DNA from 4 places in the Streptomyces sp. NPDC004327 genome. Region 1 is predicted to be linked to each of the others. Evidence: riboswitches for the same ligand, from Rfam matches in the RefSeq annotation. Region 1 holds a riboswitch; each other region holds the start of a gene.

The links. Region 1 has a riboswitch for cyclic di-AMP ahead of ACFYU9_RS33750 (transglycosylase family protein). Riboswitches for the same ligand answer to the same signal wherever they lie in the genome.
Region 2: linked by a shared signal. The riboswitch ahead of ACFYU9_RS00370 (transglycosylase SLT domain-containing protein) and the one ahead of ACFYU9_RS33750 (transglycosylase family protein) in region 1 are both predicted to bind cyclic di-AMP.
Region 3: linked by a shared signal. The riboswitch ahead of ACFYU9_RS17800 (peptidoglycan DD-metalloendopeptidase family protein) and the one ahead of ACFYU9_RS33750 (transglycosylase family protein) in region 1 are both predicted to bind cyclic di-AMP.
Region 4: linked by a shared signal. The riboswitch ahead of ACFYU9_RS23800 (M23 family metallopeptidase) and the one ahead of ACFYU9_RS33750 (transglycosylase family protein) in region 1 are both predicted to bind cyclic di-AMP.

What each region holds. Positions count from the first base shown of each region.
Region 1 covers NZ_JBIAME010000012.1:83,227-90,818, reverse strand. Annotated here, with positions in the region: gene ACFYU9_RS33770 (globin domain-containing protein) at 1-439, opposite strand, end outside; gene ACFYU9_RS33765 (alpha/beta fold hydrolase) at 567-1,412, opposite strand; gene ACFYU9_RS33760 (cytochrome P450) at 1,498-2,790, shown strand; gene ACFYU9_RS33755 (transglycosylase family protein) at 2,905-3,915, shown strand; cyclic di-AMP (ydaO/yuaA leader) riboswitch at 4,174-4,347, shown strand; gene ACFYU9_RS33750 (transglycosylase family protein) at 4,351-5,055, shown strand; gene eno (phosphopyruvate hydratase) at 5,306-6,592, shown strand; gene ACFYU9_RS33740 (septum formation initiator family protein) at 6,710-7,180, shown strand; gene ACFYU9_RS33735 (DUF501 domain-containing protein) at 7,212-7,592, shown strand, end outside.
Region 2 covers NZ_JBIAME010000001.1:83,226-90,817, reverse strand. Annotated here, with positions in the region: gene ACFYU9_RS00385 (ABC transporter ATP-binding protein) at 1-353, opposite strand, end outside; gene ACFYU9_RS00380 (cytochrome P450) at 467-1,765, opposite strand; gene thpR (RNA 2',3'-cyclic phosphodiesterase) at 1,897-2,496, opposite strand; gene ACFYU9_RS00370 (transglycosylase SLT domain-containing protein) at 2,577-3,389, opposite strand; cyclic di-AMP (ydaO/yuaA leader) riboswitch at 3,394-3,584, opposite strand; gene ACFYU9_RS00365 (aminotransferase class I/II-fold pyridoxal phosphate-dependent enzyme) at 3,910-6,636, shown strand; gene ACFYU9_RS00360 (hypothetical protein) at 6,651-7,292, opposite strand; gene ACFYU9_RS00355 (hypothetical protein) at 7,289-7,592, opposite strand, start outside.
Region 3 covers NZ_JBIAME010000005.1:23,346-30,937, forward strand. Annotated here, with positions in the region: gene ACFYU9_RS17775 (STM4014 family protein) at 1-467, shown strand, start outside; gene ACFYU9_RS17780 (STM4013/SEN3800 family hydrolase) at 503-1,348, shown strand; gene ACFYU9_RS17785 (STM4012 family radical SAM protein) at 1,345-2,700, shown strand; gene ACFYU9_RS17790 (STM4011 family radical SAM protein) at 2,724-3,584, shown strand; gene ACFYU9_RS17795 (SGNH/GDSL hydrolase family protein) at 3,601-4,395, opposite strand; gene ACFYU9_RS17800 (peptidoglycan DD-metalloendopeptidase family protein) at 4,571-5,542, opposite strand; cyclic di-AMP (ydaO/yuaA leader) riboswitch at 5,547-5,712, opposite strand; gene ACFYU9_RS17805 (tyrosine-protein phosphatase) at 6,089-6,886, shown strand; gene ACFYU9_RS17810 (DUF6126 family protein) at 6,905-7,054, opposite strand; gene ACFYU9_RS17815 (helix-turn-helix domain-containing protein) at 7,073-7,592, opposite strand, start outside.
Region 4 covers NZ_JBIAME010000006.1:645,548-653,139, forward strand. Annotated here, with positions in the region: gene ACFYU9_RS23790 (MFS transporter) at 1-765, shown strand, start outside; gene ACFYU9_RS23795 (PP2C family protein-serine/threonine phosphatase) at 832-2,052, shown strand; cyclic di-AMP (ydaO/yuaA leader) riboswitch at 2,264-2,410, shown strand; gene ACFYU9_RS23800 (M23 family metallopeptidase) at 2,422-3,507, shown strand; gene ACFYU9_RS23805 (aldo/keto reductase) at 3,632-4,579, shown strand; gene ACFYU9_RS23810 (PrsW family intramembrane metalloprotease) at 4,745-6,061, opposite strand; gene trmB (tRNA (guanosine(46)-N7)-methyltransferase TrmB) at 6,210-7,022, opposite strand; gene lhgO (L-2-hydroxyglutarate oxidase) at 7,113-7,592, opposite strand, start outside.

The DNA.
Region 1 (7,592 bases):
ACCGCTCGTGCCCGACCACGTCCGCGTCCCACCAGGCGGGCTGCCCTTCGCGCACCGACTCCTCGGCGCCCGCCCGCATCGCCTCGGCGACGACCGCGTACGCCTCCGCCCACGCCTTCTCCGCCTCGATCGTCCAGGCCGCGCCCGCCGTGTGCGCGAACGCGGCGAGCAGGCTGGTGCCGACCGCAGCGTAGAGCGCCGGCGTGGCCAGGAACTTGCGGTGGTCGCGGCCCAGCCGGCCCAGATACCCCGTCAGGTCCGGGTCCTCCAGATGGGTCACCACATGGGTGAGCGCGGCGAACAGCCGGTCGCGCTGGGGGCGCAGGTTCTCGGGGAACAGCGCGCGCATGCCCGGGTTGTGCCAGAAGAGGTGCGAGTAGAAGAAGGCGACGGCGTGCTCCGCGCGTCTCTCGACGACCGCGAACGTGCTTCGGAGCAACGGGGGCAACTGGGCATCCACGCCCGTGAATCTAGGCGACGCGGTCCTTCGCATGGGCGACCTTCGACGAGTCGGCCACGCGGGGACCGCGCATGTGCCTCATGCCTTCGTGCTCATGCCCGCAGCCTCACGCCTCGGCGGTGAGGAAGGCGACGAGGGCCGGGGCCAGGACCTGCGGGGCGATGGTGTGCTCCTCGCCCGGGAAGACCCGGAGCGTGTAGTTGTCGCCCGACTCCGCCAGCTCGCGCGCGCCGGCCAGCATGTGCGGCGCGCCGGCGTCGCCGCTGCCGACGAGGACGGGCACGGTGACCGACGCCCAGCGGGCGAGGGGCAGCGGGCGGCCGGACATGGACTCGCCCATGACCGTGCCGTCGTAGGGCAGGGTGTGGGCGACGGCCTCCATGCCCGACCAGAAGGGCGCCTGGCGCATGCCCGCGACCATCTCCTCGGGCATGCCGACGGCGGCCGTCATGAAGTAGGCGGCCGCGTCCCCGGGAGCTCCCTTCGCGATCAGCTCCTTCAGGTGCGCCACGTAGTCGTCGGGCAGCGGCGGGCGGCTGTCGTCCGTGACGAACGGCGGCTCGTAGAGCGCGAGCCGGGAGACGGCGCTGCCGCGGGCCGTGGCCTCCAGGGCGAGGACCGCGCCGGACGACATGCCGAACAGCATCGCCGAGCCGCCGGCCGGGCCCTGGATCAGCGCGTCCAGGTCCTCGACCTCGCGCTGCACCTCGTACCCGGCGAGACCGGAGACGTCGCCGCTGTCGCCGCGGCCCCGGCGGTCGTAGGTGATCACGGTGACGTGCTCGGCGAGCAGCGCGGCCAGCTCGGCGGACGCGGCGCGGGTCATGAAGGCGCCGCCGACGAGGACGACGGTGGGGCCGGCGCCGGAGCCGTGCCGCTCGAAGGCGATGACGGTGCCGTCGGCGGAGGTCACCGTGTCGAAGCCCGTGGACTCGGTCGTGGACGTGGTCATGGCAGATCCCTTACCCCTCGACTGCGATCTTGCCGAAGACCCTACGGGTTGGGTCTGACAATCCCCGGCCTTGTACCGTCGGAGGGTGAGCGCCACCCCCTCCGTACCCCCCGTCCCGCCGCCGGCCCCCGAGCTCTTCACCTGGGAGTTCGCCACCGATCCGTACCCGGCGTACGCCTGGCTGCGCGAGCACGCGCCCGTGCACAAGGCCACGCTGCCGAGCGGGGTCGAGGCGTGGTTGGTGACGCGGTACGCGGACGCGCGCCAGGCGCTGGCGGACCAGCGGCTCTCGAAGAACCCGGCGCACCACGACGAGCCGGCGCACGCCAAGGGCAAGACGGGGATCCCGGGCGAGCGCAAGGCCGAGCTGATGACGCACCTGCTCAACATCGACCCGCCGGACCACACCCGGCTGCGCCGGCTGGTGTCGAAGGCGTTCACGCCGCGCCGGGTCGCGGAGTTCGCGCCGCGGGTGCAGGAGCTGACCGACCGGCTCATCGACGACATCATCGCGAAACAGCACGGAGAGAAGGGGAGCGCGGACCTCATCCACGAGTTCGCGTTCCCGCTGCCGATCTACGCGATCTGCGACATGCTCGGCGTGCCCCGCGAGGACCAGGACGACTTCCGCGACTGGGCCGGGATGATGATCCGGCACGGCGGCGGGCCGCGCGGCGGCGTGGCGCGGTCGGTGAAGAAGATGCGCGGCTATCTGGCCGAGCTCATCCACCGCAAGCGCGAGGAGCCGGGCGACGACCTGATCTCCGGGCTGATCAAGGCGTCCGACCACGGCGAGCACCTCACCGAGAACGAGGCCGCCGCGATGGCCTTCATCCTTCTCTTCGCGGGCTTCGAGACGACGGTCAACCTGATCGGGAACGGGGTCTACGCCCTGCTGCGCAACCCCGGGCAGCGCGCACGGCTCCAGGAGTCGATCGCGGCGGGCGAGACGGGCCTGCTGGAGACCGGGATCGAGGAGCTGCTGCGGTACGACGGGCCGGTCGAGCTGGCCACCTGGAGGTTCGCCACCGAGGCGCTGACCATCGGCGGGCAGGAGATCCCGGCCGGCGACCCGGTCCTGGTGGTCCTCGCGGCCGCGGACCGCGACCCGGCGCGGTTCGACGAGCCGGACACTCTCGATCTGGCGCGCCGCGACAACCAGCACCTGGGCTACGGGCACGGCATCCACTACTGCCTCGGGGCTCCGCTGGCGCGCCTGGAGGGGCAGACGGCGCTGGCGACGCTCCTGACTCGCCTGCCGGACCTGCGACTTGGGGCCGATCCGGCGGAACTCCGGTGGCGCGGCGGGCTCATCATGCGTGGCCTGCGCACGCTTCCGGTGGAGTTCAGCGCTTCCCACAAAGCCGCGCGAAACTGACGGAGCGTCAATAATGTGATGTTCGCGTGATCTCCGCTGCATCGACTTGTGACGTGCGTTCGAATGCCGCTACGTTCACCCGCAGTCTCAGCAGTCACGCGAAAGGCACTCCGCATGCGCTCCGGGAACGGACGTCACCGCAGACCCCGCCAGGCCCCCGCGATCGTCGTCGCCGCGGGAGTCACCGGCTCGGCCATGGCGCTGCCGCTGCTCGCCACCGGCTCCGCCTCCGCCGCCGACGCGCCCACCTGGGACCGGGTCGCCGAGTGCGAGTCGGGCGGCGCCTGGAGCGCCAACTTCGGCAACGGGCTCTACGGGGGCCTCCAGTTCACCCAGGACAGCTGGGAGCGGCACGGCGGCCTCGCCTACGCGCCCAGCGCCGACCTCGCCAGCCGCGCCCAGCAGATCGCGATCGCCGACAAGGCCCTCGCCGCCGGCGACACCCAGTGGGCCACCTGCGCGCCCATCGCCGGCCTGACGAACGACGGCAGGAAGCCCGCCGTCGACCCGGGACCGGGTGGAGCGCCCAAGCAGTCCACGACCCCCGTCCACGAGTCGAACCGCACGGAGGGGCTGCCCACCGAGTCGGGCACGAAGGCCACCGAGCCGCCGGCCTCCCCGTCGGCCCCGGCCTCCCCGTCGACCTCGTCCCCCTCGAACTCGGCCACGCCGACGACCCCGGCGACGACCCCGGCGACTCCCGGCGCGCCCACCACTCCCGCCACGCCCGACACCTCCGTAACGCCGGAAACACCCGATACGTCCACCTCGCCCGCTTCGGGCAAGGGCAAGCACCGCGGTGACGCCGCGACAGACGAAGCGGGCAACACGGACACCGCGCGCGAATCCGGGCGCCACGCCGCTCCGGCCGACGGGGCGACCGGTGACGCCGCCACCGGCAAGGTGGACGAGTCGGACAAGGCGGGCAACGGGGACGAATACACCGTCAAGCCGGGTGACAGCCTGTCGGACATTGCACAGCAGAACGCCCTGCCCGGCGGCTGGACCGCGCTCTACGACGCCAACAAGAAGACGGTCGGCACCGACCCGAACCTCATCCTGCCTGGTCAGAGCCTTGAGTTGGACCTCGGGACGCCGGCGGCCCAGGCTCCGCCTGAGGGGTAATTAGCTCCTGAATGTCCGTTTATGCGCAAGTGAGACATGAGTCTCTCTTGCCGAACGGCGGTATTGCGTCCGCACACTTTGCTGAAGTCGCCCCTCACCTGCGCAAACGTCACCTGACGGAGTGCAAGTAGGGGCGATTTTTCCGGGTTGATGGGCTTTGAACTTCCCCCGGACGTGTGTCTACGGTCGTGACCGCTCGCCACCGCGGGCCCCGCCGACCGGTACGCCGAATCCTGCCGCCGGACGCCGGGAACAGTCGTCGCGCAAGCGCCGAAGGCAGGAGCGGGGGACCCAAGGTAAGTGCCGGCCCCGGCCGTTGAGACAGACGGCCGACGACCGGCTTGGGGTGAAGCCGCGTGCAAGGACACGCGGCCGGGCAACTCACTCGCCCGAACCCGACAGCTCACCTCGCAGGCGTCGGTGAGGAGAACTTCCATGCTGCTTTCCGGCAAGGGCAAACACCGCCGCCCCTCCAAGGCCACCCGCGTCGTCACGCTCGCCGGTGTCGCCGGCGTCGCCGTCGCCGCCCCGCTGATGACCGCGGGCACCGCCTCGGCCGCCACCGCCTCCGAGTGGGACGCCGTCGCCCAGTGCGAGTCCGGCGGCAACTGGTCCATCAACACGGGCAACGGCTTCTACGGCGGCCTGCAGTTCACCAACTCCACCTGGGCCGCGTACGGCGGCACCGCCTACGCCTCCCGCGCCGACCTGGCCTCCAAGTCGCAGCAGATCTCCGTCGCCGAGAAGGTCCTCGCGGGTCAGGGCAAGGGCGCCTGGCCGAGCTGTGGCGTGGGCCTGTCCGGCGCCTCCTACGACGGCGGCTCCGCCGAGGTCTCCACCCCGAAGCCGGCCGCGCCGAAGACCGCCGCCCCGGCCCCCAAGCGCGTCGCCGAGCAGCCGACCACCCGCAGCGAGAAGCGCACCGCGCCGAAGCCCGCGGCCAAGACCGTCACCACCCCGACCGGCAAGAAGGTCAAGAAGGGCGACGGCGAGTACAAGGTCGTGGCCGGCGACACGCTGAGCAAGATCGCCCAGGCGCACCACGTCAAGGGCGGCTGGCAGAAGCTGTTCCAGCTGAACAAGGACATCGTCCAGGACGCCGACCTGATCTACCCGGGCCAGCAGCTCCACCTCAAGTGAGCATGACGGCTGTCCCCCCGCGGTGAACGAGAGACCGGCCCGGAGCACTACGCCCCGGGCCGGTCTCGTCGCCGTTTCGTACTAATCGGTAACCAGGTCTTTCGTCCTCTTGTGCATGCCCTTGGGTCCTTTTTCGTCCCAGGGGGCGGGCGCCCGGCTGGCCGGAGCCCCCGAGCCGGTTAGGCTCTTGTCGCAAGGCGAACGAGACCTTGCCGCATGCGTCACAACCAGCGTCACATCCCAGAAGGAGATGCTCGTGCCGTCCATCGACGTCGTCGTAGCCCGGGAAATCCTGGACTCCCGAGGCAACCCCACCGTCGAGGTCGAGGTCGGCCTCGACGACGGCAGCACCGGCCGTGCTGCCGTTCCCTCCGGTGCCTCCACTGGTGCGTTCGAGGCCATTGAGCTCCGCGACGGGGACCCCAACCGTTACCTCGGCAAGGGCGTCGAGAAGGCCGTCCTCGCCGTCATCGAGCAGATCGGCCCGGAGCTCGTCGGCTACGACGCCACCGAGCAGCGCCTGATCGACCAGGCGATGTTCGACCTGGACGCCACCGAGAACAAGGGCTCGCTCGGCGCCAACGCCATCCTCGGCGTCTCGCTCGCCGTCGCGCACGCCGCCTCCGAGGCCTCCGACCTCCCGCTCTTCCGCTACCTGGGCGGCCCGAACGCGCACCTGCTGCCCGTTCCGATGATGAACATCCTGAACGGCGGCTCGCACGCCGACTCCAACGTGGACATCCAGGAGTTCATGATCGCCCCGATCGGCGCGGAGTCCTTCTCCGAGGCCCTGCGCTGGGGCGCCGAGGTCTACCACACCCTCAAGAAGGTCCTGCACGCCAAGGGCCTGTCCACCGGCCTGGGCGACGAGGGCGGCTTCGCCCCGAACCTGGAGTCCAACCGCGCCGCGCTCGACCTCATCGTCGAGGCCATCAAGCAGGCCGGCTACACCCCGGGCAAGGACATCGCGCTCGCGCTCGACGTCGCCGCGTCCGAGTTCTACAAGGACGGCAAGTACCAGTTCGAGGGCCAGTCCCGCTCGGCCGCCGAGATGACCGAGTACTACGAGGAGCTCGTCGCCTCGTACCCGCTCGTCTCCATCGAGGACCCGCTGTTCGAGGACGACTGGGCCGGCTGGAAGGTCGTCACCGACCGCCTCGGCGCCAAGGTCCAGATCGTCGGCGACGACCTCTTCGTCACCAACCCGGAGCGCCTCGCCCGCGGCATCGAGGAGGGCAGCGCCAACGCCCTCCTGGTCAAGGTCAACCAGATCGGCTCGCTGACCGAGACCCTCGACGCCGTCGAGATGGCCCAGCGCAACGGCTTCAAGTGCATGATGTCGCACCGCTCCGGCGAGACCGAGGACGTCACCATCGCCGACCTCGCCGTCGCCGTGAACTGCGGTCAGATCAAGACCGGCGCCCCGGCCCGCTCGGACCGCGTCGCCAAGTACAACCAGCTGCTGCGCATCGAGGAGATCCTCGACGACGCCGCGGTCTACGCCGGCCGCAGCGCCTTCCCGCGCTTCAAGGGCTGAGCGACAAGGGCTGACCTGCCCTGACGCTGTAGTTACGGACGTCCCCGCACTCGGTCCCGTACCGTGTGCGGGGACGCACGTTTGCACCGGACACGCGACACAGGGGAGCCGCAGGACATGGCCGTGAAGGACCGGGACCGGTTCTCGACCGCGACCCGGATCAGGCTGCTCGGCGAGCAGACCGCCGCCCGTGTCTACCGCTCCCAGACCCGCCGCCAGGCCCGCCGCTCCCGGCTCACCGGCCGCGCGGCCTTCCTCGCGCTCGTCGTCTGCTCGCTCGTGGTGGCGCTCGCCTACCCGATGCGGCAGTACGTCTCCCAGCAGGGCGAGATCGCCGACCAGGAACGCAAGGCCGCCGACGCGGCGAAGCGGGTCGAGGAACTGCGCGACGAGAAGGCCCGCCTCCAGGACCCGGCCTACGTCCGCCGGCTCGCCCGCGAGCACCTGCACTACGTGCTGCCCGGCGAGACCGGCTTCACCGTGAACGACCCCGACGCGCGGACCCGGCCGCGCACCGACCAGGGCGGCACCGACCGCCCCTGGTACGACAACCTGTGGGACGGCGTCGACAGCGCCGACCGACGCTGACCCACCCGAACCACCGACGAGCAAGGCAGACATGGAAACGCCCCCTCCGCAGACCGCACGCACCGAGCCCACCGACGCCGACGTCGCCGCGTTCGAGGCCCAGCTCGGCCGGCCGCCGCGCGGCCTGCGCGCCATCGCGCACCGCTGCCCGTGCGGCAACCCGGACGTCGTCGAGACCGCGCCCCGGCTGCCCGACGGCACGCCGTTCCCGACCACGTACTACCTGACCTGCCCGCGTGCCGCCTCCGCCATCGGCACCCTGGAGGCCAACGGGGTCATGAAGGAGATGCAGGCCCGGCTCGCCACCGACCCGGAGCTCGCCGCCGCCTACCGGGCCGCGCACGAGGACTACATCGCGCGCCGCGACGCCATCGAGGTCCTGGAGGGCTTCCCGAGCGCCGGCGGCATGCCG
Region 2 (7,592 bases), on a different contig from region 1:
ATTCCGACGACGGTGAGGTGCTCGATGCCGAGCGCGTCGACGCGGTTCAGGAAGTGCAGTCCGACGCGCCACAGGGCCTCGGAGAACAGCAGCACGCCGGCGATGCCGAGGACGTACGGCAGCATGGCGCCGGTCCAGCCCGCGCCGCCGGTGCCGCCGTCGGCGATCCGGGCGACGAGTTTGGCGACGATCAGCGGCGCGAGGTAGCTGATGCCGATGTTGCCGAGCGGCGGGAGCAGCATCGCGGGCACGGTCATGCGACGGAGCCGGGCCAGCTCGCGTCCGTAGTGGCGGAGGGCGAGCAGTACCGCGCCTTTGCCCGGCGTACTGCCGCTCGATTCAGACAATCCCATCACAACCCTGCTTTGTCGGACCGACTGGAGAGGGTCCGCAGTCTCCCGCGACGCCGCCCGCGCGGTCCACGCGTTTTTCGCCCGGCGGTCCGCCGCGGCCTGCGGGAGGGTCGCTAACCAGCCAGGACGGCAGGGGTGGGGCCGTCGGGCCGTACGGTGATGCCATAGGCGGCGCGTTCGGGGACCGACCGGAAGCGCGGGGCGTGCGCCGGGAGCAGGAGTTCGAGGAGCGCGACGGTCTCGCGGAGGGCGAACTGCGCGCCCAGGCAGGCGCGCGGGCCGACGCCGAACGGGAAGTAGCCGCCCGGGTGGGCGGGGCGCCGGCCCGGCACGGTGAACCGGGACGGGGCGAACTCCTCGGGATCGTCCCAGAGTTCCGGGTCGCGGTGGGTGAGGTAGGGGCAGACGACGATGTCGGTGCCGGCCGCCACCGCGTACCCGTCGAGCACGTCGTCCGCGGCCGCCCAGCGCGGCAGGATCCACGCGGACGGATAGAGGCGCAGCGTCTCGTGGACGAGCGCGGCGATCGCCCGCTGCCGTTCGGGTGAGCCCTCGGGTCCGGCGGCGAGCGCCCGTGCCCGTTCCCCGGGGTGGCGGTCGAGGAGCAGATGCAGCCAGGTGAGGGTGGTGGCGGTGGTCTCGTGGCCGGCGAGCAGCAGCGTGACGAGTTCGTCGCGGATCAGCCGGTCGGTGTACTCGGGGTGGGTGTCCGCCGCCTCGACGAGGACGCGCAGCAGGCCCGGCCCCTCGGGGCCCGGGCCGCCGTCGCGGGCGGCGGCGACGGCGCGGTGCGCCACCGCGTCGATCCTGGCCAGCTCGGCGGCGACGGCCCGCTGGGCACTCGCGCCGTCGGCGGGCAGGCTCGGCAGCGCGGCCACCACCTGTGGGACGGCGGCCAGTTCGCGGTCGGTCGCGTCGTCGAGGGCGTGTCCGGTGAGCGAGCGCCAGACGGTGTCCAGGGCGAAGCGCCGCATCTCCTCGCCGAGGTCGAAGAGCTCGCCCGTGCGGGCGTACGCGTCCCAGCGTGCCGCGGTGGTCCGCGCCGCGGCGGCGATCCGCTGCTCGTAGCGGCGCATCCCGCGCCCGGTGAACTGGGCCTGGAGCATGCGGCGCTGGCGCTGCCAGGCCTCGCCGGTCGCGGAGAGCACGCCGTCGCCGACGAGCACCCGGGCGCGGTGCGAGCGCTTCACGTAGACGTCCGGGCGCACGGCGAGCACCTGCCGTACCGCCTCGGCGCCGCTCACCACCACGGTGGGCCGGTCCCCGAGCCGTACGGCGGCGACCGGGCCGTGTGTGTCGCGGGCCTGCGCGAAGAGGTCGATCAGGAGTCCGCCGCCGGTCCGCCATCGTTCGACGGCGGCGGCGTCCAGCTCGGGCACGTCGCGGGACTCTTCGCGCTGGGGGACGACCACGGGCTGCTCCTGATTCGGCGGGCCGTTCGGCGGGACCGGTGCATCACGCACTGTAGGAGAGCGGCCGCGCGGGGCGACACCCGTCGTTTTCGGCCCCGGCGCGACCCGGTCGCCCGGCCGCCGGACAGGCCCTAGGGACCGCCGAGGGGCCAGGACTCGATGTCGCGGTAGCGGATCGGCCCGGGGCCGCGTCCGAAGTTGCTGCCGACCAGGTGCAGGCGCTCGGTCCGCCAGGGCCGGCCGGCGAAGCCGGCGAGAGCGGCGGCGACCTCGGCCACCGAGGCCGTGTCACCGCGGCGGGCCCGGGCGAGGGTGAGGTGCGGGCGCAGCGGCCGGTCCTCGAAGGGGATGCCGCGCGCCTTCACGACGGCGCGGACGTCCGCGGCGAGGCGGTGCAGCCCGTCGAGGTCGCCGGCGATGCCGCTCCACAGCACGCGCCCGTCGAAGTGCCCGCCGCCGCGCAGGGCGAGGTCCAGCGGCCGGCGGGCGGCGGCGAGCTCCGCGAGCGGCGGCCGCAGCGGCGGGACGGCGGCGACGGGGAGCTCGCCGAGGAAGGCCAGCGTGATGTGCCAGTCCTCGATGCGGTTCTGCCTCAGGGCCGGGTACGCCTCGTACGCGGGCCGCAGCTCGCGCGCCAGCTCGTCCTTGGCCTCGTCGGGCGGTGCCAGGGCGATGAACACCCGGACGGTCGCCTCCCGGGGGTTCGCGTGCTCCTGAGGTTGATCCTTCACGCAGGCCTTCGTACCTCTTTTCGTACCGCCCGGTCCATTCGGGGGCCGGGCGGTACGCGGTGGCGTCCTCGGACGCAGGCTCAGTACGCGCCGAAGACGTTGTCGATGGAGCCGTACTTGGCGGCGGCGTAGTTGCAGGCCGCGGCGATGTTGGCGACCGGGTCGTAGGGGTCGTTGGCGGTGCCGGCCACGTGGTAGGCCTGGAAGGTGGGGTCGATCACCTGGAGCAGGCCCTTGGACGGGGTGCCGGCGACGGCGTTGGAGTCCCAGTTGTTGATGGCCTGCGGGTTGCCCGAGGACTCGCGCATGACGTTGCGGTAGATGCCGTCGTAGCTGCCGGGGATGCCGTTGCGGGACATGACGTCGAGGGCCTGGCGGATCCATCCGTCGAGGTTGTTCGCGTACGTGCCCGTCGAGGCGGTCGTCGCGGCCTTGGCGGCGGCCGGGGCGGCGGCCTGGACCACGGTGCCCGTGGCGCTCGCGCCGGTGCCGGTGAAGCGCGGAGCCGTCGGGGCCTTCGCGGACGTGGGGTCGACGGTGATCGTCAGACCGGGCCGGATGAGCCGGGGGTCCTGGCCGATGGCCCGGCGGTTGTCCTGGTAGATCTTCTGCCAGCCGCCCTTGACGGAGTACTTCCGGGCGATAGCGGAAAGCGAGTCCCCGGCGATCACGGAATAGCGGACCGGGCCCGCCTGAACGGCCTTGATTACGGCCGGCTGGGTCACGGCCTTTTCGACTGCGACGGTGTGTGCCGCCTGCGGCACGGCCGCCACGGCGCCGGTGGCCCCGGCCAGCGGCAGGGCGAGAGCGGCGCTGCCGGTGATCCCGGCGAGGGCGAGACCGCGGGCGAGCGGGGTGCGCTGGGTACGTCGGTGCTTACCGTGTCCACGCATGGCGAATTCCTCTCCTCCGCCTGCGAGGTGAGCTGTCGGGTTCGGGCAGGAGATGCCCGGCCGTGCGCAGCACGGCTTCACCCCTAGCCGCCCCGGAATCCCGGGACCGGCGGCAAACCTGGGTCCCCCGCTCCTGCCGGACGAGTGTGGTGAGTGCGGTTTCCGGGCGGTGGCAGGATTCGGCGTTTCCGTCCGGTTGCGGCGTGACCGTATGCGAAAACAAACGGCGAATACAAGACGGAATTGGCGAACCGAAAATGACCTTTCACGGAAACACAAAAGGATCATTCCGCTTGACCGGGGCCGATTCGCCAATCCTTTTCCGGGAGTACGGACTTGACGCCGCACCAGCATCGGGCGGGCCGGGCGGGCCGTGACCCGAATCACCCTCCCCACCCCTGGTCCGCCTTATCCGCCAAATGCCCTCATAGGGCACCTCATCCGCATTTCGTCATTTGAAGAGAATGCGGGAATATCGTCCGGTTTGCGGGATAATGCACCCCCACCTAGCATCGCCCTCATGGACCCCTCGAAGCCCGCCGTCTCCGCCTACAACAGCGTTTCGCAGCTGCTCACCGACCTCTGGTGGTCGATCGCGGACAGCGCGCGCCATCTGGCGATGCCGAACCTCGACCCCGTCGAGCAGAGCGAGGGGCAGGCGGCCCTGGAGCGCGGCCTCGCGGACGCCGACGTGCTCACGTATTACCTGAGCCGTCCCGGCCGGCAGGCGGCGGCGAAGCTGCGCGCGCTCGCGGTGCCCGACTCGTACCTGGAGCTCAGCCGGGAGGCGGAGCGGATCGGACGCAGCCTGATCGGCGACGTGCCGCTGTCGGTGACGGCGGTCTCGGGGACCGAGGCGCCGGCCGCCGACGCGGTGGAGGCGGAGGCCGCCGTCGACACCCGGCCCCGGTTCGACGTGCTGGTGGTGGCCGACCTCTCCGAGGCCGAGCAGGCCCGGATCGCCCGGGACCTGCGCGCGCTGCGCCGCCGGGAGGACCCCTTCGTCTACGACATCGTCGCGGTGCCGAGCTTCGTCGACGCCATGGTCGCGGTCCTGGTCAACCCGTGGATCCAGGCGGTCGTCGTCCGGCCCGACCTCCGCGGCCGGTCCGCGCTCGACCTGTCGCTGCTCGACGACCTGGTGCCCGCGCTCGACGTCCCGGACATCGACTTCTTCACGGCGGCGGAGCGGGCGAGGACGCTGGCGACGGCGGTGCGGCACGAGCGGCCCGAACTCGACCTCTATCTGGTCGAGCAGGCCTCGGTCGAGCAGCTGGCCACCGAGATCGGGCGCGACTTCGACTCGGTCTTCCTCCAGCAGGAGGACGTCCTCGACCTGCACCTGACGATCCTGCGCGGGATCGGCAAGCGCTACCGGACGCCGTTCTACTCGGCCCTGCTGCAGTACGCGCGCAAGCCGGCCGGCGTCTTCCACGCGCTGCCGGTCTCCCGCGGCAACTCGGTGGTCCACTCGCCGTGGATCCACGACATGGCCAACTTCTACGGGCTGAACCTCTTCCTCGCCGAGACCTCGGCGACCTCCGGCGGCCTCGACTCGCTCCTGGAGCCGCACGGCCCGATCAAGGAGGCGCAGGACCTGGCCGCGCGCGCCTTCGGCTCGCGGCGGACGTACTTCGTCACCAACGGCACCTCCACCGCCAACAAGATCGTCACGCAGTCGCTGGTGGCGCCGGGCGACGTGGTCCTGGTCGACCGCAACTGCCACAAATCGCACCACTACGCGCAGGTGATGGCCGGATCCCACGTCGCCTACCTCGACAGCTACTCGCTCGACGCGTACGCCATGTACGGCGCGATCCCGCTGGCCGACATCAAGCGCACGCTGCTCACGTACCGGCGCGAGGGCCGGCTCGACAAGGTCCGGCTCATCTCGCTCACCAACTGCACCTTCGACGGCGTCGTCTACGACGTCCAGCGGGTGATGACCGAGTGCCTGGCGATCAAGCCCGACCTGGTGTTCCTGTGGGACGAGGCCTGGTTCGCCTTCGCCCGCTTCCACCCGGTGTACCGGCAGCGGACCGCGATGGCGTCCGCGGCCGCGCTCGCCGAGCGCTTCGGCACGGCGGAGTACCGCGCGGAGTACGAGGCGCACCGCGAGCGGATCCAGGGCATGACCGACGAGGAGCTGGTGCACGAGCGGCTGCTCCCCGACCCGGACCGGGTCAGGATCCGCGCCTACGCCACGCACTCGACGCACAAGACGCTGACCTCGCTGCGCCAGGGCTCGATGATCCACATCTACGACGACGACTTCAGCCGGCGCAGCGAGGAGGCGTTCCACGAGGCGTACATGACGCACACCTCGACCTCGCCCAACTACCAGATCCTCGCCTCGCTCGACATCGGCCGGCGCCAGGTCGAGCTGGAGGGCTTCGAGCTGGTCCTGCGGCAGGTCGAGCTCGCGATGACCCTGCGCGACCGGATCGCCGGCCACCCGCTGCTGTCCAAGTACTTCCGGGTCCTCGCGAGCAGCGACCTGATCCCGGACGCGTACCGGCCGTCGGGCCACGCCGACCCGCTGTCCATCGGGCCGGTGGCGATGGAACGGGCCTGGCAGACGGACGAGTTCGTCCTCGACCCGTGCCGGCTGACCATCGAGATCTCGGCGACCGGCATCGACGGCGACACCTTCAAGCACCGGCACCTGATGGACCGCTGGGGCATCCAGGTCAACAAGACCACCCGCAACACGGTCCTCGCGATGACGAACATCGGGACGACCCGCAGCGCCGTCGCGCACCTGCTGCGGGCCCTGATCGGCATCGCGGAGGAACTGGAGGACGGGATCGAGCAGTTGGCGCCGGAGCAGCGGCAGGCGTTCGACCTCAAGGTCGACTCGCTGGCCCACGACCACCCGCCGCTGCCGGACTTCTCCCGCTTCCACGACGCCTTCCGCGCCGACTCCGCCGGCGAGGCGTCCGACGGCGACATGCGCAAGCCGTACTACATGGCCTACCGCGAGGAGCTCTGCGAGTTCGTCACCTCCGAGGAGGCCCGCCGCCGCCTCGACGCCGGCCGTCCGGTCGTCTCGGCGATCTTCGTCACGCCGTACCCGCCCGGCTTCCCGATCCTCGTCCCGGGCCAGGAGTTCAGCAAGGACATCCTCGACTTCATGGACGCCCTCGACACCAAGGAGATCCACGGCTTCGACCCGGTGCGCGGCTACCGCGTGTTCGTGGAGGCGGCGCTGGAGGAGGCGGCCGGGGAGCAGGGCACCGCGGCCTGACCGGGCCGCTCGCGTCACGGCGCCGCGCAGGAGGCCACGGCCTTCAGGGTGAGGACCCTCCTCAGGTCGACGGACACCTCGCCCGTCTCCGTCTTGAGCCGGAGCAGCCCCCCGGCGGTCGCCAGCGGTTCGCCGCAGGACGTGCCGGCCGGGGTGGTGACGGAGAGCAGGGGGCCGTCCTTCGCCGGGCCGTACCAGGTCAGGGCCACGGCCGCGGTCAGCAGCACCGCGCACGCCACGGTGGCCCGTACGCCGCGGATCAGCGCGCGGGCCGCGCGCAGCGCCTCCGCGTGTCCGGCGGTGACGGGCCCGGCGGGCAGGGTGCCCGGGACGGGCGCGGGCAGGGCGGAGGCGGCCGGGCGGCCGTGGGCGGCCCGCAGCAGCAGGACGCCGCCGCCGGCGCCGCACAGCAGCGCGCCGAGCAGCAGCCCGCCGACCAGCGCCCCGTACGGCGGCGCGAGCGAGCCGACGTCCGTGCGGCCCTTGAGCAGCCCGAAGCCGATCAGGCCGGCGAGCAGCGCCCCGAGGCCGTTGCGCCAGGCCAGGGCCGCCTCGCGGACCCGCGCCAGCTCCCCGCGCAGCAGCAGCCGGCCGCGCCGGGCGGCGATCAGATCGGCGGGGGTCCCCTCGGGGCCGGGACGCGCCTGCCAGCTCATCGCCCCGTCCTCTCAAGGAGGACGTTCCAGTACGCGCCGCAGCCCTCCTCCTCGTCGGGGCGCCCCTCGTGGTGCGTCTCGCACACGCACAGGACGGGCACCGTGACGGTGTGCGCGGACCGGCCGCCGGCCGGGCGGTCGCGGTAGACGCGGCGGGTGTAGGTGAAGTCGAACGGGCAGGCGCAGCGGGGGCAGGTGCCGCTGAGCACGACACCGTCCGCGGTGTCGGTCATCCGCAGCCGGGCGGTGTACGCGGCGGCGTAGCCGGCGGCGGTGACTTCGAGGTACGGGAGCACGGTC
Region 3 (7,592 bases), on a different contig from region 1:
CCGACGGCCTGCACCTCGAGCGCTGGCTGCCCAAGGCCGCACAGCACGGACGCGCGGCCGACCTGCGGGTGGTCGTGGTCGACGGCCGGGCCACCCACGCCGTCGTCCGCACCAGCCGCTCCCCCATGACCAACCTCCACCTCGGCGGCGCCCGGGGCGACCTGGCCGCCGCGCGGGACGCGATCACCGCGGCCGGCGGCCGCTTCCAGGACGCGCTCGCCGTCTGCGAGGCGGCGGCCGCCGCCTTCCCCGGCACCCGCTGCGTGGGCGTCGACCTGCTGCCCGGCACCGGCTGGCGCCGCTTCGCCGTCGGCGAGGTCAACGCCTTCGGCGACCTGCTCCCCGGGCTCACGGGCCTGCCGGGCAGCGGCGCCGAGGGCCTGGACACCTACGCGGCCCAGGTCGCCGCCCTGCTCCGCGGCCCGCGTCCCCGACACACCCGATCCACAGAAACCAGCACGCCGTGAACTCCTCCCACGCGCCCGACGCGCACACCCCCGACATGAACGGGATCGTGGGCAGCCACGATCTGCTCCTGGTCACCCTCGACACCCTGCGGTACGACGTGGCCGCCGAGCTCGCCGCCCGGGGCCGCATCCCGAACCTGGCCCGGCATCTGCCCGGCGGCACCTGGGAGCGGCGGCACGCGCCCGGCAGCTTCACCTACGCCTCCCACCAGGCCATGTTCGCGGGCTTCCTGCCGACCCCGGCGACGCCCGGCCCGCATCCGCGGCTCTTCGCGGCCCGGTTCGCGGGCAGCGAGACCACGGCGGACGGCACCTACGTCTTCCACGACACGCCCGACCTGGTGTCGGCACTGGCCCACGAGGGGTACCGGACGGTGTGCGTCGGCGGGGTCGGCTTCTTCAACGGGCAGCCGCCGCTCGGCACGGTGCTGCCCGGCCTGTTCCAGGAGAGCCACTGGGAGCCCTCGTTCGGGGTCGCCTCGCCGACCTCCTTCGAGTCACAGGTGGCGCGCGCCGAGGAGGTCGTGGCCCGTCTCCCGCGCGAGCGGCGGCTCTTCCTGTTCGTGAACGTCGCGGCGCTGCACCAGCCCAACTGGTTCCATCTGCCGGGCGCGACCCGAGAGGCCGGCGACTCCCGGGCCACCCACGCCGCCGCCCTGGAGTACGTGGACCGGCACATCGGACGGCTCTTCGCCGCGATGAGCAGCCGCCGCTCCTGCTTCGCGATCGTCTGCTCGGACCACGGCACGGCCTACGGGGACGACGGCTTCACCGGTCACCGCCTCGGCCACGAGTCGGTGTGGACCGTGCCGTACGCGCAGTTCACGCTGCCCGGACCGGCGGCCGGTGACTCCGCCCCGGCCCAGGAGGAGGCCGCGTGAGCACCCCGACCGACGCCCCGCGCCCGTACCGCAGTTACGTCTACGCCTATCCGCACAAGACCGCCTACCGCCCGCTGCCCGACCGGCCGTCGCTCGCCGCGCTGTGGGCCGGCGAGCCCAAGGACGCGCTCTCGCTCTACGCGCACATACCGTTCTGCGAGGTCCGCTGCGGCTTCTGCAACCTCTTCACCCGGATCGGCGCCCCGGACGAGCTGACCACCCGCTATCTGGACGCCCTCGACCGGCAGGCGAGCGCGGTGCGGGAGGCCCTCGGCGACACGGCCCCGGTGCGCTTCGCGACGGCCGCGTTCGGCGGCGGCACGCCGACCTTCCTCACCGCCGGCGAGCTGGAGCGGCTCTGCGACATCGCCGAGCGGCGCATGGGCGCCGACCTGCGCGCGGTGCCGCTGTCCGTGGAGACCTCGCCGGCCACCGCGACCGCCGACCGGCTCGCCGTGCTCGCCGAGCGCGGCGCGACCCGGCTGAGCATCGGCGTGCAGAGCTTCGTCGAGGCCGAGGCCAGGGCCGCCGTGCGCCCGCAGCGCCGGGCCGACGTCGAGGCGGCCCTCGGCCGGATCCGCGACACCGGCGTGCCGGTCCTCAACATCGACCTGATCTACGGGATCGACGGCCAGACCGTGGCGTCCTGGCGCCGCTCGCTCGACGCCGCCCTCGCCTGGCGGCCGGAGGAGCTGTACCTGTACCCGCTGTACGTGCGCCCGCTCACCGGTCTGGGCCGCAAGGCCGCCACCGCCGAGGCCGTGGACGCGGCCGACCGGGAGTGGGACGAGCAGCGGCTGCGGCTCTACCGGCACGGCCGGGACCACCTCCTCGCCCACGGCTACGAGCAGGTGTCGATGCGCATGTTCCGGCGCGCCGACGCGGCCCCGCTCGGCCCCGACGACTACGCCTGCCAGACGGACGGCATGATCGGCCTGGGCTGCGGCGCCCGCTCGTACACCTCGGCGCTGCACTACTCCTTCGACTACGCGGTCGGCATGCCCGAGATCCGTCGCATCATCGACGCCTACGCGGGCACCGACGACTTCTCCCGGGCCGAGGTGGGCCGCCGGGTCGACGGGGGCGAGGCGCGCCGCCGCCATCTGCTCCAGTCGCTGCTCCAGGCCGAGGGCATGCCGCTCGACGGCTACACGGCCCGGTTCGGCGGCTCGGCGCTGACGGACTTCGCCGGGGAGCTGGCCCGCTTCGAGCAGCGCGGCTGGCTGGACACCGACGCCCCGGCCGGGCTGCTGCGGCTCTCGCCCGAGGGCCTGGCGCACTCGGACGGGCTCGGACCCGAGCTGTTCTCGCCGGCGGTCAGCGCGGCGATGGCCGCGTACGAGACGAAGTAGCGGAGGCCCGGATGCCCGACGCCATGGATCTGACCCTGCTCTACCGGGGACCGCTCGCCTCCTGCGACTACGACTGCCCGTACTGCCCGTTCGCCAAGCGGCGCGACAGCCCGGAGCGGCTGCGGGCCGACCGGGCGGCCCTGGAGCGCTTCGCCGGCTGGGCCGCCGGGCAGACCGGGGACCGGCTGCGGATCCTGTTCACCCCGTGGGGCGAGGGCCTGGTGCGGTCCTGGTACCGGCGGACGATCGTCGAGCTGTCCCGGCTGCCGCACGTGGAGCGGGTGGCGATCCAGACCAATCTGAGCTGCCGCACCGAGTGGCTGGCCGAGGCCGACCCGCGGACCGTGGCCCTGTGGTGCACCTACCACCCCGGGCAGACGCCGTACGAGCGCTTCCTCGGCAAGTGCCGGGAGCTCGCCGCGCGCGGCATCCGCTTCAGCGTCGGCGTCGTCGGGCTGCCCGAGCACCTCGGACACGCCCGCCGGCTGCGCGCCGAGCTACCGGCCGAGGTCTATCTGTGGGTGAACGCGGCCGAGGGCCACACCTACACCGACGCGGAGGCCGCCGGCTGGACGGCGCTCGACCCGCTCTTCCCGTACAGCCGCCATCCGCACCGCTCGGCCGGGCTGCCCTGCCGCACGGGCGAGTCGGTGGTCTCGGTGGACGGCGACGGGACGGTGCGCCGCTGCCACTTCGTGCGCGCCGAGCTCGGCAACCTCTACGACGGTTCGTACCGCGCCGCGCTGCGCCCCCGGGCCTGCCCGCTGGCGCAGTGCGACTGCCACATCGGCTACGTGCACCTGGAGACGCTGCCGCTGTACGACGTGTTCGCCGGGGGCGTCCTGGAACGCGTCCCGGCGGACACACCGCGGCCGGTCTCCTGAAGAGACGTCAGAGACGTCAGAGCGGCATCAGGTCGGGGCGCTTGGCCTCGACGTGGTCGCCGGAGCTCTCGCCGCGCAGCCGGCGCCCGATCCACGGGACCAGGTGCTCCTTGGCCCAGTGGATGTCGTCCTTGGTGACCTCCAGGGCACCGCGCGGCGGCTGCGGCGGCCACGGCTGCTCCGGGTCGGCCGGCACCGGCAGGCCGAGGACCTGGGCGGCGCGCAGCGCGACCCGGGTGTGGCCCTCGGGCGAGAGGTGCAGCCGGTCGCCGTCCCAGGCACGGCGGTCCTGGACGGACTTCAGCGACCACAGGTCGAGCACCGGGCAGCCGTAGCGGTCGGCGATCGCCCGCACGTGCCCGTTGTACGTGGCGATCTTGCCGCGCAGGTGCTTGAGGAGCGCCACTTCCTTGGTGTCGAAGCCGGTCGTCACCATGACGGTGCCGACGGCGGAGGTCAGGTCGGCGACGGCGCGCTCGAAACGCTCGGCGACGTCGTCGGGGTCGGTCCCGGGGCGGATGATGTCGTTGCCCCCGGCGCAGAAGGTCACCAGGTCCGGGGCGAGTTCCTTCGCCCGCGGCACCTGTTCCGTGACGATCTGGTCGAGAAGGCGCCCCCGTACGGCCAGATTGGCGTAGCGGAAGGCGTCGTGCTCAGGCAGCTGGTCGGCGAGCAGGACCGCGAATCGGTCCGCCCAGCCGACGAAATTCCCGTCGGGCCCGGGGTCTCCCACGCCCTCGGTGAAGCTGTCACCGATCGCCGCGTACGACCCGAATGCGTTCTTGTCTCGTGATCTCGAATCGTCTGCCACGGGACCACATCTTTCCCTTACGCGTGTGACCTACGCGACCGTAAGGAGGGGTTGACGGCGGGTGACATATGCCACGAGGTAAAGATCACGTCAAGCAGGAATAAGCGGGGCCATCGGTGATGGCCCCGCTTATGGTCCGTCAGACGCTCCAGAAGCGTCCGAAGCGGCAGACGCGTCAGATCGCGACGCCGTGCTGGCGAAGGGCGGCCAGCGGGTCGATGTCGGAGCCGTAGTCCGGCCCGGTGCGCATCTCGAAGTGCAGGTGCGGGCCGGTGACGTTGCCGGTGGCGCCGGAGAGGCCGATCACCTGGCCGGCGGTGACGGTCTGGCCGGCGCTGACGGAGATCGAGGAGAGGTGGCCGTACTGCGAGAAGGTGCCGTCGGCGTGCTGGATGACGATCTGGTTGCCGTAGGCGCCGCCCCAGCCGGCGGAGTAGACGGTGCCGGGGCCGACCGCGTGGACGGCCGTGCCGGTGTCGGCGATGAAGTCGACGCCGGTGTGGTAGCCGGAGGACCACATCGCGCCCGGCGTCTTGTACGCGGTGGAGATGCCACCGCTGACGGGGACGACCCAGCCGGTGGAGGAGGTCGTGCCGGTCGACGCGGAGGACGACGAGGCCGAGGAGGAGGAAGCGGCGGACGAGGAGGAGGCGGGGGCCGCGGCCGGCTTCGCCGTGCGCTCGGCACTGCGCGAGGCGCGCTGCCCGTCGGCGGAGGACTGCGGGGCGGCGGTCGTCGCCGGGTGGGCCTTGGCGTGGTTCCTGCCGCCGAGGACCAGCTTCATGCCGGGCAGGATCAGCGAGGGGTTCTCGCCGACGACCTGGCGGTTGTCGCGGTAGAGCTGGTGCCAGCCGCCGGCCAGGTGGTGCTCGGAGGCGATCTTCGACAGGTAGTCGCCGCGCACCACGGTGTACGACGCGGGGGCGGCGGACGCGGCGGCCGGGGCCTGGGCGGGGGTGACGGCGGCGGGGGCCGCGGCGGCGACGGCCCGCTGGGGGGCCGCGGCCGGGGCGGCCTGCTCGGCGGCGTGGGCGCCGGTCGCGCCGATCAGCGGGAGCGCGACGACGGCGCCACCCGTGCCGGCGGCGACGAACCCGCGGGTGATCGGGTTGGCCTTGGTACGGCGGTGCTTACCCTTCGCGGGCATGGCGAATTCCTCTCCGTCGCCTGCGAGGTGAGCTGTCGGGTTCGGACTGGAGATGTCCGGCCGCGCCTTCGCGCGGCTTCACCCCGAGCCGTCCTTCGAGCGTGATGCGTCGAGGGATCGGCAAAGTACCTGGGTCCCCCGCTCCTGCCTGACACGGGTGGGTGCGGATTCCGGGCGGCGGCAGGATTCGGCGGTCCGTCCGGATTGAGCGCGACGCTAGACGAGCCGGGTCGACGCGAACAAGCCATGGATTTCCGGCCACTCTTGATCACGTGAAATCCGGCCGGAATTCCGGTCACCCTGCGTCGATGACGGGCCTTCGATTTCCCTTTCCCCAAAGGAATTCGAAAAAGACGATCAGCCACGGTCCGTCACGTTTATGACGCTGCTCACGCCCCGATTCCCATCTCCCCTGCAACCAGGGCGCGTTATCACCAAACCCACAATACGGACAGATCGACCATTCCCACCCCGAGGGGGTGTGCCACTGGCATCCGACCCTGGATGATTGCCCGAGGAACCGATCTCGAGAGACCAGGAGCAACCGTGACGCAAGCGACCACCGAGCCCGAGCTCGCCGGCGTACGCAACTTCCGTGACCTGGGCGGCCTGCCGACCACGGACGGCCGGGCGGTGCGCCCCGGACAGCTGTTCCGCAGCGGCCACCTGGCACACGCCACCGAGGAGGACGCCGCGTTCCTCGCCACCCTGTCGCTGCACACGGTCTTCGACTTCCGCAACGACGCGGACCGGCGGATCGAGGGACCGGACGTGGACCTTCCGGGGACACGGAACGTGAACATCCCCCTCAGCGACCCGGCCGACGGCAAGGAGTTCTGGAACCTGGTGCGCACCGGCGACGTGGAGCAGCTGCGCGGGCTCCTGGCCGACGGCAAGGCGGCGGCCCGGATGTCCGGTTCGTACCGGAAGATGATCGTGGAGAAGACGGCCGAGCACAGCCGGGTCCTGCACGCGATGGCCGAGGACAGCGTCCCGGTCCTGATGCACTGCGCCGCCGGGAAGGACCGGGCCGGCCTGGCGATCGCGATATCGCTGCTGGCGCTCGGGGTCGAGCGCGGGGCGATCGAGGAGGACTACCTGAAGTCCAACGCCCCGCACCGCCGCTACAAGGTGCAGCGCAGCTCCACCGCCCCGGACGCGATGTCGCCGGAGGTGATGGAGCTGCTCGCGCCGCTGTTCGACGCGCGGGCGGAGTATCTGCGGGCCGCCTTCGAGGCGATCGAGACGACCTGGGGCTCGGTCGACGCCTATCTCGCCGAGGGCCTGAAGCTGGCCCCCGAGACCCGGGAGCGGCTGCGCGAGCGGATGCTCACGGAGGCGTAGCCCCGGCGCGGGCCGCCGCTACTTCGCGCCCATCGCGAAGAGCAGGTAGAGGAAGGCGGCGAAGAGGTGACCGGCGACCAGATAGGCGAAGAGCCGGAGCACCAGGCCCTTGGGGAACTTGCCCTCACCGCGCTCCTCGCCGGTGACCGGTACGGACTTCTCGGACATGTCTTTCCTTTCTGGACCTCAGCGGCGGTGCGGGGTCCCGTCGCCGAGGCACAGCTCGGCGGCGGGGCTCTGCATCAGGGTGTGGACGAAGAGCAGCTCGGCCCCGGCCTGGGTGGCGGCACCGATCCGGTGCGGGGTGAGCGAGTCGAAATGGGCGCTGTCCCCGGGATCGAGGACGTGCACCGTCTCGCCGAGCGCGAGCCGCACCCGGCCCTCCAGGACGTGGATCCACTCCTCGCCCGGGTGGACCCGCACGATGTCGGCGCGGGTGGCGTAGGGGACGTGGACCCGCAGGCACTGCAGGGCGCGTCCGGCGCCCCCGGCCTGGCGGTAGATCCAGCCGTCGGCCTCGACCGGATCGGAGCGTCCGGCCCGGACCACCGGGTCACGCTCCGGCGGCGCCTCGCCGAGCAGCTCGGAGACCGTCGTACCGTAGATACGTGCGAGCGCGAGCAGCATCGGCAGCGAGGGCTGCCGGTTGCCCGTCTCGAGCCGCGACAGATGGGCCGGCGAGAGCCCGGCGCGCTGGGCGGCCGCC
Region 4 (7,592 bases), on a different contig from region 1:
GTCGGGGTGGCGCTGACCGGGGTGTCGTTCCGGCTGACGTGCGTGGTGGCCGCGGTGCTGTTCGCCGGGCTCACCGTCGTCCAGCTGCGGCATCTGCCCGTACGGCGCAAGGCGGCCGAGGAGGCCGCCTCGTCGGAGGGGGCGGCGCAGGGGCAGTTCCGGTCGGCGCTGGCCAACCGCACCTTCTGGCTGTTCTCGCTGGCCATGACCGGCTCGTACGTGCTGTCCTTCCAGGTCTATCTGGCGCTGCCGCTCGCGGCCGACGGGACGGCGGCGACCACGGCCCTGTTCGTGGTGTCGGCGCTGGTCGCGCTGGCCGGGCAGCTGCGGATCACCGCCTGGTGCAAGGCGCGGCTCAGCCGCGAGCGGTGCCTGGTGCTCGGGCTCGGGCTGATGGGGGCGGCGTTCCTGGTGCCGGCGGCGCTCGGTCGCTCGCTGCCGGCGCTCCTCGCGTGCGCGGCGGTCCTGGCGGTGGCGAACGCGGTGCTCTACCCGTACGAGATGGACACGGTCGTCGCGCTGTCCCGGGGGCGCTGGGTGGCCACCCACTACGGGCTCTACAACACCGTCTGCGGGATCGGCATCACGCTCGGGAACCTGGGCACGGGCGCCCTGCTCGACGTGACCGGCTGGTCGGCGGCGCCCTGGCTGGTGCTCTGCGCGGTCGGCCTCGGGTGCGCGGCGGCCATGGCGGCGCTCGCGCGCGGCGGGCGGCTCGCCGTACGCCAACCGGCCGAGGAGGAGTCGCCGAGCCGGGCCGGCTGACCGCACCCTGGGGAGGGCGCGGGTACGTCCGCGGCCCGGACCCGGGACCAGGGAGCGGAGCACAGCGTGGCGCGAGCGGCGGTGCGGCGCGGGCCGGGGGACGACACCCCCGGCCCCGACCCCGGCCCGTACCGGGGCGCCCGCACGTTCATCCGCGCGCTGCCGCCCCTGCTGATCGTGGGCGGGGTGCTCTACGACCTGGCGACCCCGCCCACCTTCACGGCGGCGCCGCTGTTCTCGGCGGCGCCGCTGATCGCCGCGCCGTTCTTCTCGACCCTGATCACGCTGCTCACCGGCGTCGCCGCGGTGCTCGCCAGCATCGGCCTGCACTTCTACAACGGGACCGTGGACGAGATCCCCTCGCTCACGGAGACGCTGACCGTGGTGACGGTCGCGGCGCTCGGTCTGCTGATCAACCGGGTGGTGCGGCGCAGCGGCGAACGGCTCGCCTCGGCGCGGGAGATCGCGGAGACCGCGCAGCGGGCGGTGCTTCCTGCGCCCGCCGGGCGGATCGGCGGGCTGCGGATCGCGGCCCGGTACGAGGCGGCGCGCGCGGACGCCTTCATCGGCGGCGACCTGTTCGCCGTGCAGGACACCCCGCACGGGGTCCGGCTCGTGGTCGGCGACGTGCGGGGCAAGGGGCTGGAGGCCGTGGAGGCGGTCACGGTCCTCATCGGCGCCTTCCGGGAGGCGGCCGAGCAGGAGGCGAGCCTGGAGGGCGTGGCGGCGCGGCTCGACCGGGCGCTGGCACGGGAGGCCACGCGGCGGGAGGGCCTGGACGCCGTCGAGGGGTTCACGACGGCGGTGCTCGCCGAGTTCCCGGGCGGTCACGGAGGTGTCGTACGGGTGGTGAACCGCGGGCATCCCGAGCCGCTGCTGCTGTACGAGGACGGGGGCGTGGCGCTGCTGCGGCCGAGCGAGGCGGCGCTGCCGCTGGGGATGGGCGACCTGGCGGCGTGGCCGGACCGGGTGGACGAGACGCCGTTCCCGGCGGGCGCGACCCTGCTGTTCTACACGGACGGCCTGTCGGAGGCGCGGGACGCGGGCGGTGTCTTCTACGACCCGGCGGTGCGGCTCGTGGGGCGGCTCTTCCCGGGGCCGGAGGAGCTGCTGGACGCGCTGGTGGCGGACGTGCGCCGGCACACGGGCGGGGACTCCACGGACGACATGGCGCTGCTCGCGGTGAGCCGGCCGGCGGTGGGGCGGCCGGAGTCGCGGCGGACGATGCCGGTGGTGCCGCCGGAAGGCCCGCCGATTGTCCCGCCTGGCGATCCCGAGGGCTCATGACGGGGTGTAGTCGATGGATCTCCCTCCGATAACAATTGACGGAATGTCAGACTCCTCTTGTGACCTGAGCTTTTTCTGAAGGGGTCTCAACTCGGGCGATTCCCTCTCAATTCAGTGAATGATCAAGAGGAACAGCTTGGAATCGAGTGCCCGTGTCTATTAACGTTCGATAACGCAGCGCGGTCGTCCCAGCCGTCGCAAGAGGCGGCACCGTGCGCACGCGCCGAATCCCGCAAGGGAACCGGGGAACCACCACTTGGGGTGAATCGGGCCCCGCCGCACCCGTGCGGCACGCCCGTAGGAGACCTTCCTGCTCCGAACCCGTCAGCTAACCCGGTAGGCGAGAAGGAAGGAAAGGAGAGCGCCTCCGTGGCCTCCAACACCCCCGCTCCGCATACCCCCTTCGCCTCCTACGACGCCCCTGGCGCGGGTGGCACGGACGGGGCGGCCGAGGAGTGGAACCCCACCGAGGACTCCCTGCGGGCCCAGAGCCGTTCCGGCGGGCGCCACCGCGTGGTCAAGCAGCGCTCCAACTTCGCCCGCTCCTCCACCGTCCTCGGCGTCGGTGTCATCGCCGCCGTCGGCGCCGGCGGCCTCGCCTCCGCGCAGGCCAAGCCGCCCGTCTCGATCGCCCTGCCCGACCTGCCGGACGTCCACCTGCCCGACGCGAGCGAACTCCCCGGCGTCGGCGCGCTGATCGGCCACGACGACAACGGCGACAATGCCGACACCGCGGGCAACGGCAACACCCAGCCGCTCACCGCCGTCACCTACACCGCCGGCGAGGGCGACACCGCCGGCGCCGAGCAGACGAAGACGGCCGCCGACGCCGGCGAGGCCCTGCGCGCCCGCATCCTCCAGCAGGCCGAGCAGCAGCAGGCCGTCGCCGACGCCGCCGAGAAGGCGAAGGCGGAGAAGGCCGCCGCCGAGAAGGCGGCCGCGGAGGCCGCCGCCAAGGCCACCGCCGCGGAGAAGGCCGCCGCCGAGGCGAAGAAGAAGGCCGAGGCGGAGGCCGCGGCGAAGGCCGAGGCCGAGCGCCTGGCCAAGCTCGCCGCCAGCTTCTCGCTGCCGACCTCCTCGTACACGATCACCTCGACCTACGGCGAGGCCGGCTCGATGTGGTCCTCCGGCTACCACACCGGCCTGGACTTCGCCGCGCCCACCGGCACCCCGGTCAAGGCCGTCCACAGCGGCACCGTGAAGTCGGCCGGCTGGTCCGGCTCCTACGGCTACCGGATCGTCCTGGAGCTCGAGGACGGCACCGAGGTCTGGTACTGCCACCTCTCCTCGATGACGGTCTCCGTCGGCCAGTCCGTCGGCACCGCCGACACCATCGGCCGCGTCGGCGCCACCGGCAACGTCACCGGCCCCCACCTCCACCTGGAGGTCCACACGGGGTCGGGCGACCGCGTGGACCCGGGCGCCTGGCTGCGCTCGAAGGGCCTCAGCTACTGACCTCCCGCGGCGCCCGCCTCCGGCCACCGGCCGGGGGCGGGCGCCGGCGTGTTCGGCCGGCGCCTCGCCGTGACGGGCCCGGGCGGCCGGAATAGGCCCGGTGGCGTGGAGGGTTGATCAATCCATGACTTCTCTTCGCCGACTGGGCGACTCCGACCTGCACGTCTTCCCGCTCGCCCTCGGTGGCAACGTCTTCGGCTGGAGCGCCGACGAGGCGCAGTCCTTCGCCGTCCTCGACGCCTACGCCGCCGCGGGCGGCAATTTCGTCGACACCGCCGACGTCTACTCGGAGTGGGCCGAGGGCCACGAGGGCGGCGAGTCCGAGACCGTCATCGGCCGCTGGCTCGCCTCCCGCGGCAACCGCTCCGACGTCCTCGTCGCCACCAAGGTCGGCGCCCACTCCCGCTACAAGGGCCTGAGCGCCCCGACGATCAAGGCCGGCGCGGAGGAGTCGCTGCGCCGCCTCGGCACCGACTACATCGACCTCTACTACACGCACTTCGACGACGAGTCCGTGCCCGTCGAGGAGATCGTCACCGCCCTCGACCAGCTGGTGAAGGACGGCAAGGTGCGCGCCGTCGCCGCCTCCAACATCTCCCCCGAGCGGCTGCGCGCCTCCCTCGACTTCGCCGAGGCCGAGGGCCTCGCCCGCTATGTCGCCCTCCAGCCGCACTACAACCTGGTCTCCCGGGAGACCTACGAGGGCCCGCTCATGGACACCGTGGCGCAGGCCGGCCTCGCGGCCGTGCCGTACTTCGGGCTCGCGGCCGGCTTCCTCACCGGCAAGTACCGACCCGGCAGGACCGTCGACAGCGTCCGCGCCCCGCGGGTCGCCGAGCTCGTCGAATCCGAGCGCGGCGGGCGGGTGCTCGCCGCCCTGGACGCCGTCGCCGAGGCCCATGACGCCGAGGTCGCCTCCGTCGCCCTCGCCTGGCTGGCCGCCCGCCCGACCGTCGTCGCCCCGATCGCCTCGGCGCGCACGGTCGAGCAGCTCCCGGCGCTGCTCGCGTCCACCGAGCTGAAGCTGACGGAGGCCGAGCTGGCCGCCCTCACGGAGGCGTCGGCGCTGTAGGGGCGTCTTGCCGATCAGGCCGGATCGGGGTCGGACAGACCTCAGGAGCCGAGTGCCGAGCCCGAGCGCCGAGTGCCGGGCGGAGCAGTCGGGGCCGGGGTCGCCGGCCCTGGGCCCAGGGCCGGGGTCGCCGGCCGGCCCGAGGCGGCCGGGGGAGCGGGTGCTCTAGCTGCGGTACGGGTTGTAGCCGCCGTAGTCCAGGTACTGCGGCGGCGCCCACACCCGGCCCGTCGCCCGTGCCGCGTACGACAGCGCGGGCGAGGCGACCGCCCGGCGCTGCCACAGGTGGTGCAGCAGCTCCTGCTCGCGGGCCGCGAAGTCCGGCACGGCCTGGCCGCGCCGGGCCCGGTGCCGCAGGAAGGCCAGCGTCGTCGCGAACGCCTCGTACTCGCCGACGGCCTGCGCGGCCGGCTTGCCGTGGCTGCGGGCGGCGAAGTTGCGGGCCATCGAGCGGGCCCGCATGGAGGAGAGCGCGAGCGGTTCGTCGGGGGCGAGCCAGCCGGCCGAGGCATAGGCCGGCAGCTCGCCGGATATCGTGCGCAGCTCCTTCTGCCGGCTCCATATCGCGAGCCAGGTCAGCAGGGCGAAGACCGGCACCATGAACATCCCGTAGACCAGCACGAACGCCAGCGGGTGGAAGCTCGCCGAGCCGTTCCACAGCGCGTGCATGCCCATCGCGAGGAGCAGACCGGCCAGCGGCAGCAGCACCAGGCGGATCCGGCGGGCCCGGGCGGCGGCCGGGACCAGGGCGGCGAAGCCGAGGCCGAGCCCGGTGAGCGAGGTGAAGAGCGGGTGCGCGAACGGGGACATGATGACGCGGACGAAGAACGTGCCCACGGTGACCGAGCCGACCCCTCCGGAGCCGAACTCCTGGTCCTCGCCGAACGCGTTGCCCAGATAGAGGATGTTCTCGGTGAAGGCGAAGCCGGTGGCGGTGAACCCGGCGTAGACGAGGCCGTCGACCGGGCCCGTGAAGTCCTTGCGGCGGAAGAGGAAGAGCAGCAGCACGGCGGCGCCCTTCGCCGTCTCCTCCACGACGGGCGCGACGGCCGTCGCGCCGAGCTTGTCGGCCGAGCCGGGGTCGGCGGTGGCGCTGCTGATCCACTCCACGGCGAAGGAGTTGGCGAAGATCGCCACCAGTGTGGAGGCGAACGCGCCCCAGGCGAGCGCGAACAGCAGGTTCTTCCATGGAGCCGGCTCGACGCGGTCGAGCCAGCGGAACGCGGCCATGAGCAGCGGCACCGGCAGCACGGCGAGGCCGAGGCCGACGAGGAAGCCGGTGGTGCCGGTCTCCTCCCGCACCAGCGCGAGGATCACCAGCGCGCACAGCGCGAGCGCGGTGATCAGCGCGACGGCCCGGACCACCCGGCTGCGCCAGAACGCCTTGCGCGGCTTGTAGCGCCACTTGGCGCGCTCCGGCACGGCGGCGAAGTCCGGCTGTCCGTCGCTCTCCAGCGCGGGCACGGGAGCGGGGGCCGGCACGACCGCGGTGGCGGGGCCGACGGCAGGTCCGGTGATCGGGTTCGATGACACGGAACGACACTAACCAGCGGCACCGACAGCGGGCGAGAGAGTTCTCCAAGCCTGTGGAAAACCGGACTTGAGTCGGCGCGGACCGGGCCCGGACCCGTCAGATCCTGTGGAAAAGCAGGTCGTGGACGGGGTGGCCCTTGTCGAGTCCCTGTCCCTCGAAGCGGGTCAGCGGCCGGAAACCGGGCCGCGGCGCGTAACCGCCGTCGGCCTGGCTGTTCGCGAAGTCCGGGTGCGCGCTGAGCACCTCCAGCATCTGCTCCGCGTACGGCTCCCAGTCCGTGGCGCAGTGCAGCAGCCCGCCCTTCTTCAGCCGCGGCGCGAGCAGGGTCAGGAAGTCGGGCTGGATCAGCCGCCGCTTGTGGTGGCGCTTCTTCGGCCACGGGTCCGGGAAGTAGACCCGGCAGCCGGTCAGCGACTCGGGCGGGAGCATCTCGCGCAGCAGGATGATCGCGTCGCCGTTGGCGACCCGGACGTTGCCGAGCCCGCCGCGATCGGCGAGCCCCAGCAGGTTGCCCTGGCCGGGCGTGTGCACGTCCACGGCGAGGATGCCGGTGCCGGGGTCGGCGGCGGCCATCTGCGCCGTGGCCTCGCCCATGCCGAAGCCGATCTCCAGCACGACCGGCAGACCGTCGAACATCTCGTTCAGGTCGAGCGTCCGCGAGCCGTCGATGTCGAGCCCCCAGTCGGGCCAGCGCTTCAGCATGGCCTCGGCCTGCCCGGCCGTGACCCGGCTGCGGCGCGGCTGGAAGCTGCGGATGCGCCGCTCGAAGTGCGAGCCCGCCGGATCCGGCGCGGGGCCCTCGCCCGGCGCGAACATCCGGCTGCCCCGGCGCGCGACGGGCTGCGCGGGCTGCTCGGCGGTGGCGGCGGTGGCGGTGTGCGGGGTGTTCTCTGGCTGCTCAGACACAATGCCCCGATTCTACGGGGCGCCGCGCCGACCCGTCGGGGCCGAAGGGAGCCGGGGCCGGGAGCCGGGAGCGCAGACGCCGGCCCGGGCGCGTTACAGCTGGGCCAGTGCCCGGCCCGCCACCTCGCGGCCGATCGGCAGGGAGGCCGTCGCCGCCGGCGAGGGAGCGTTGAGGACGTGGACCGTGCGCTCGGCCTCGCGGATCAGGAAGTCGTCCACGAGCGTGCCGTCCTTCAGGACCGCCTGGGCCCGCACGCCCGGCTTCGTCCGCCGCAGGTCGCGCTCCTCGACGAGCGGCAGCATCCGCCGCACGGCCTCGGTGAAGGCGCGCTTGGACAGCGAGCGGTGCAGCTCGCCCGCCCCGTACCGCCAGTGCCGGCGGGCTATCGCCCAGCTGCCGGGCCAGGCGAGGGTGCCGGCCAGGTCGCGGGGGCGGACGACCGACCAGCCGTATCCCTCGCGGGCGAGCGCCGGGACCGCGTTCGGCCCGACGTGCACGCCGCCGTCGATGCCCCGGGTGAGGTGGACGCCGAGGAAGGGGAAGGCCGGATCCGGCACCGGATAGACCAGGCC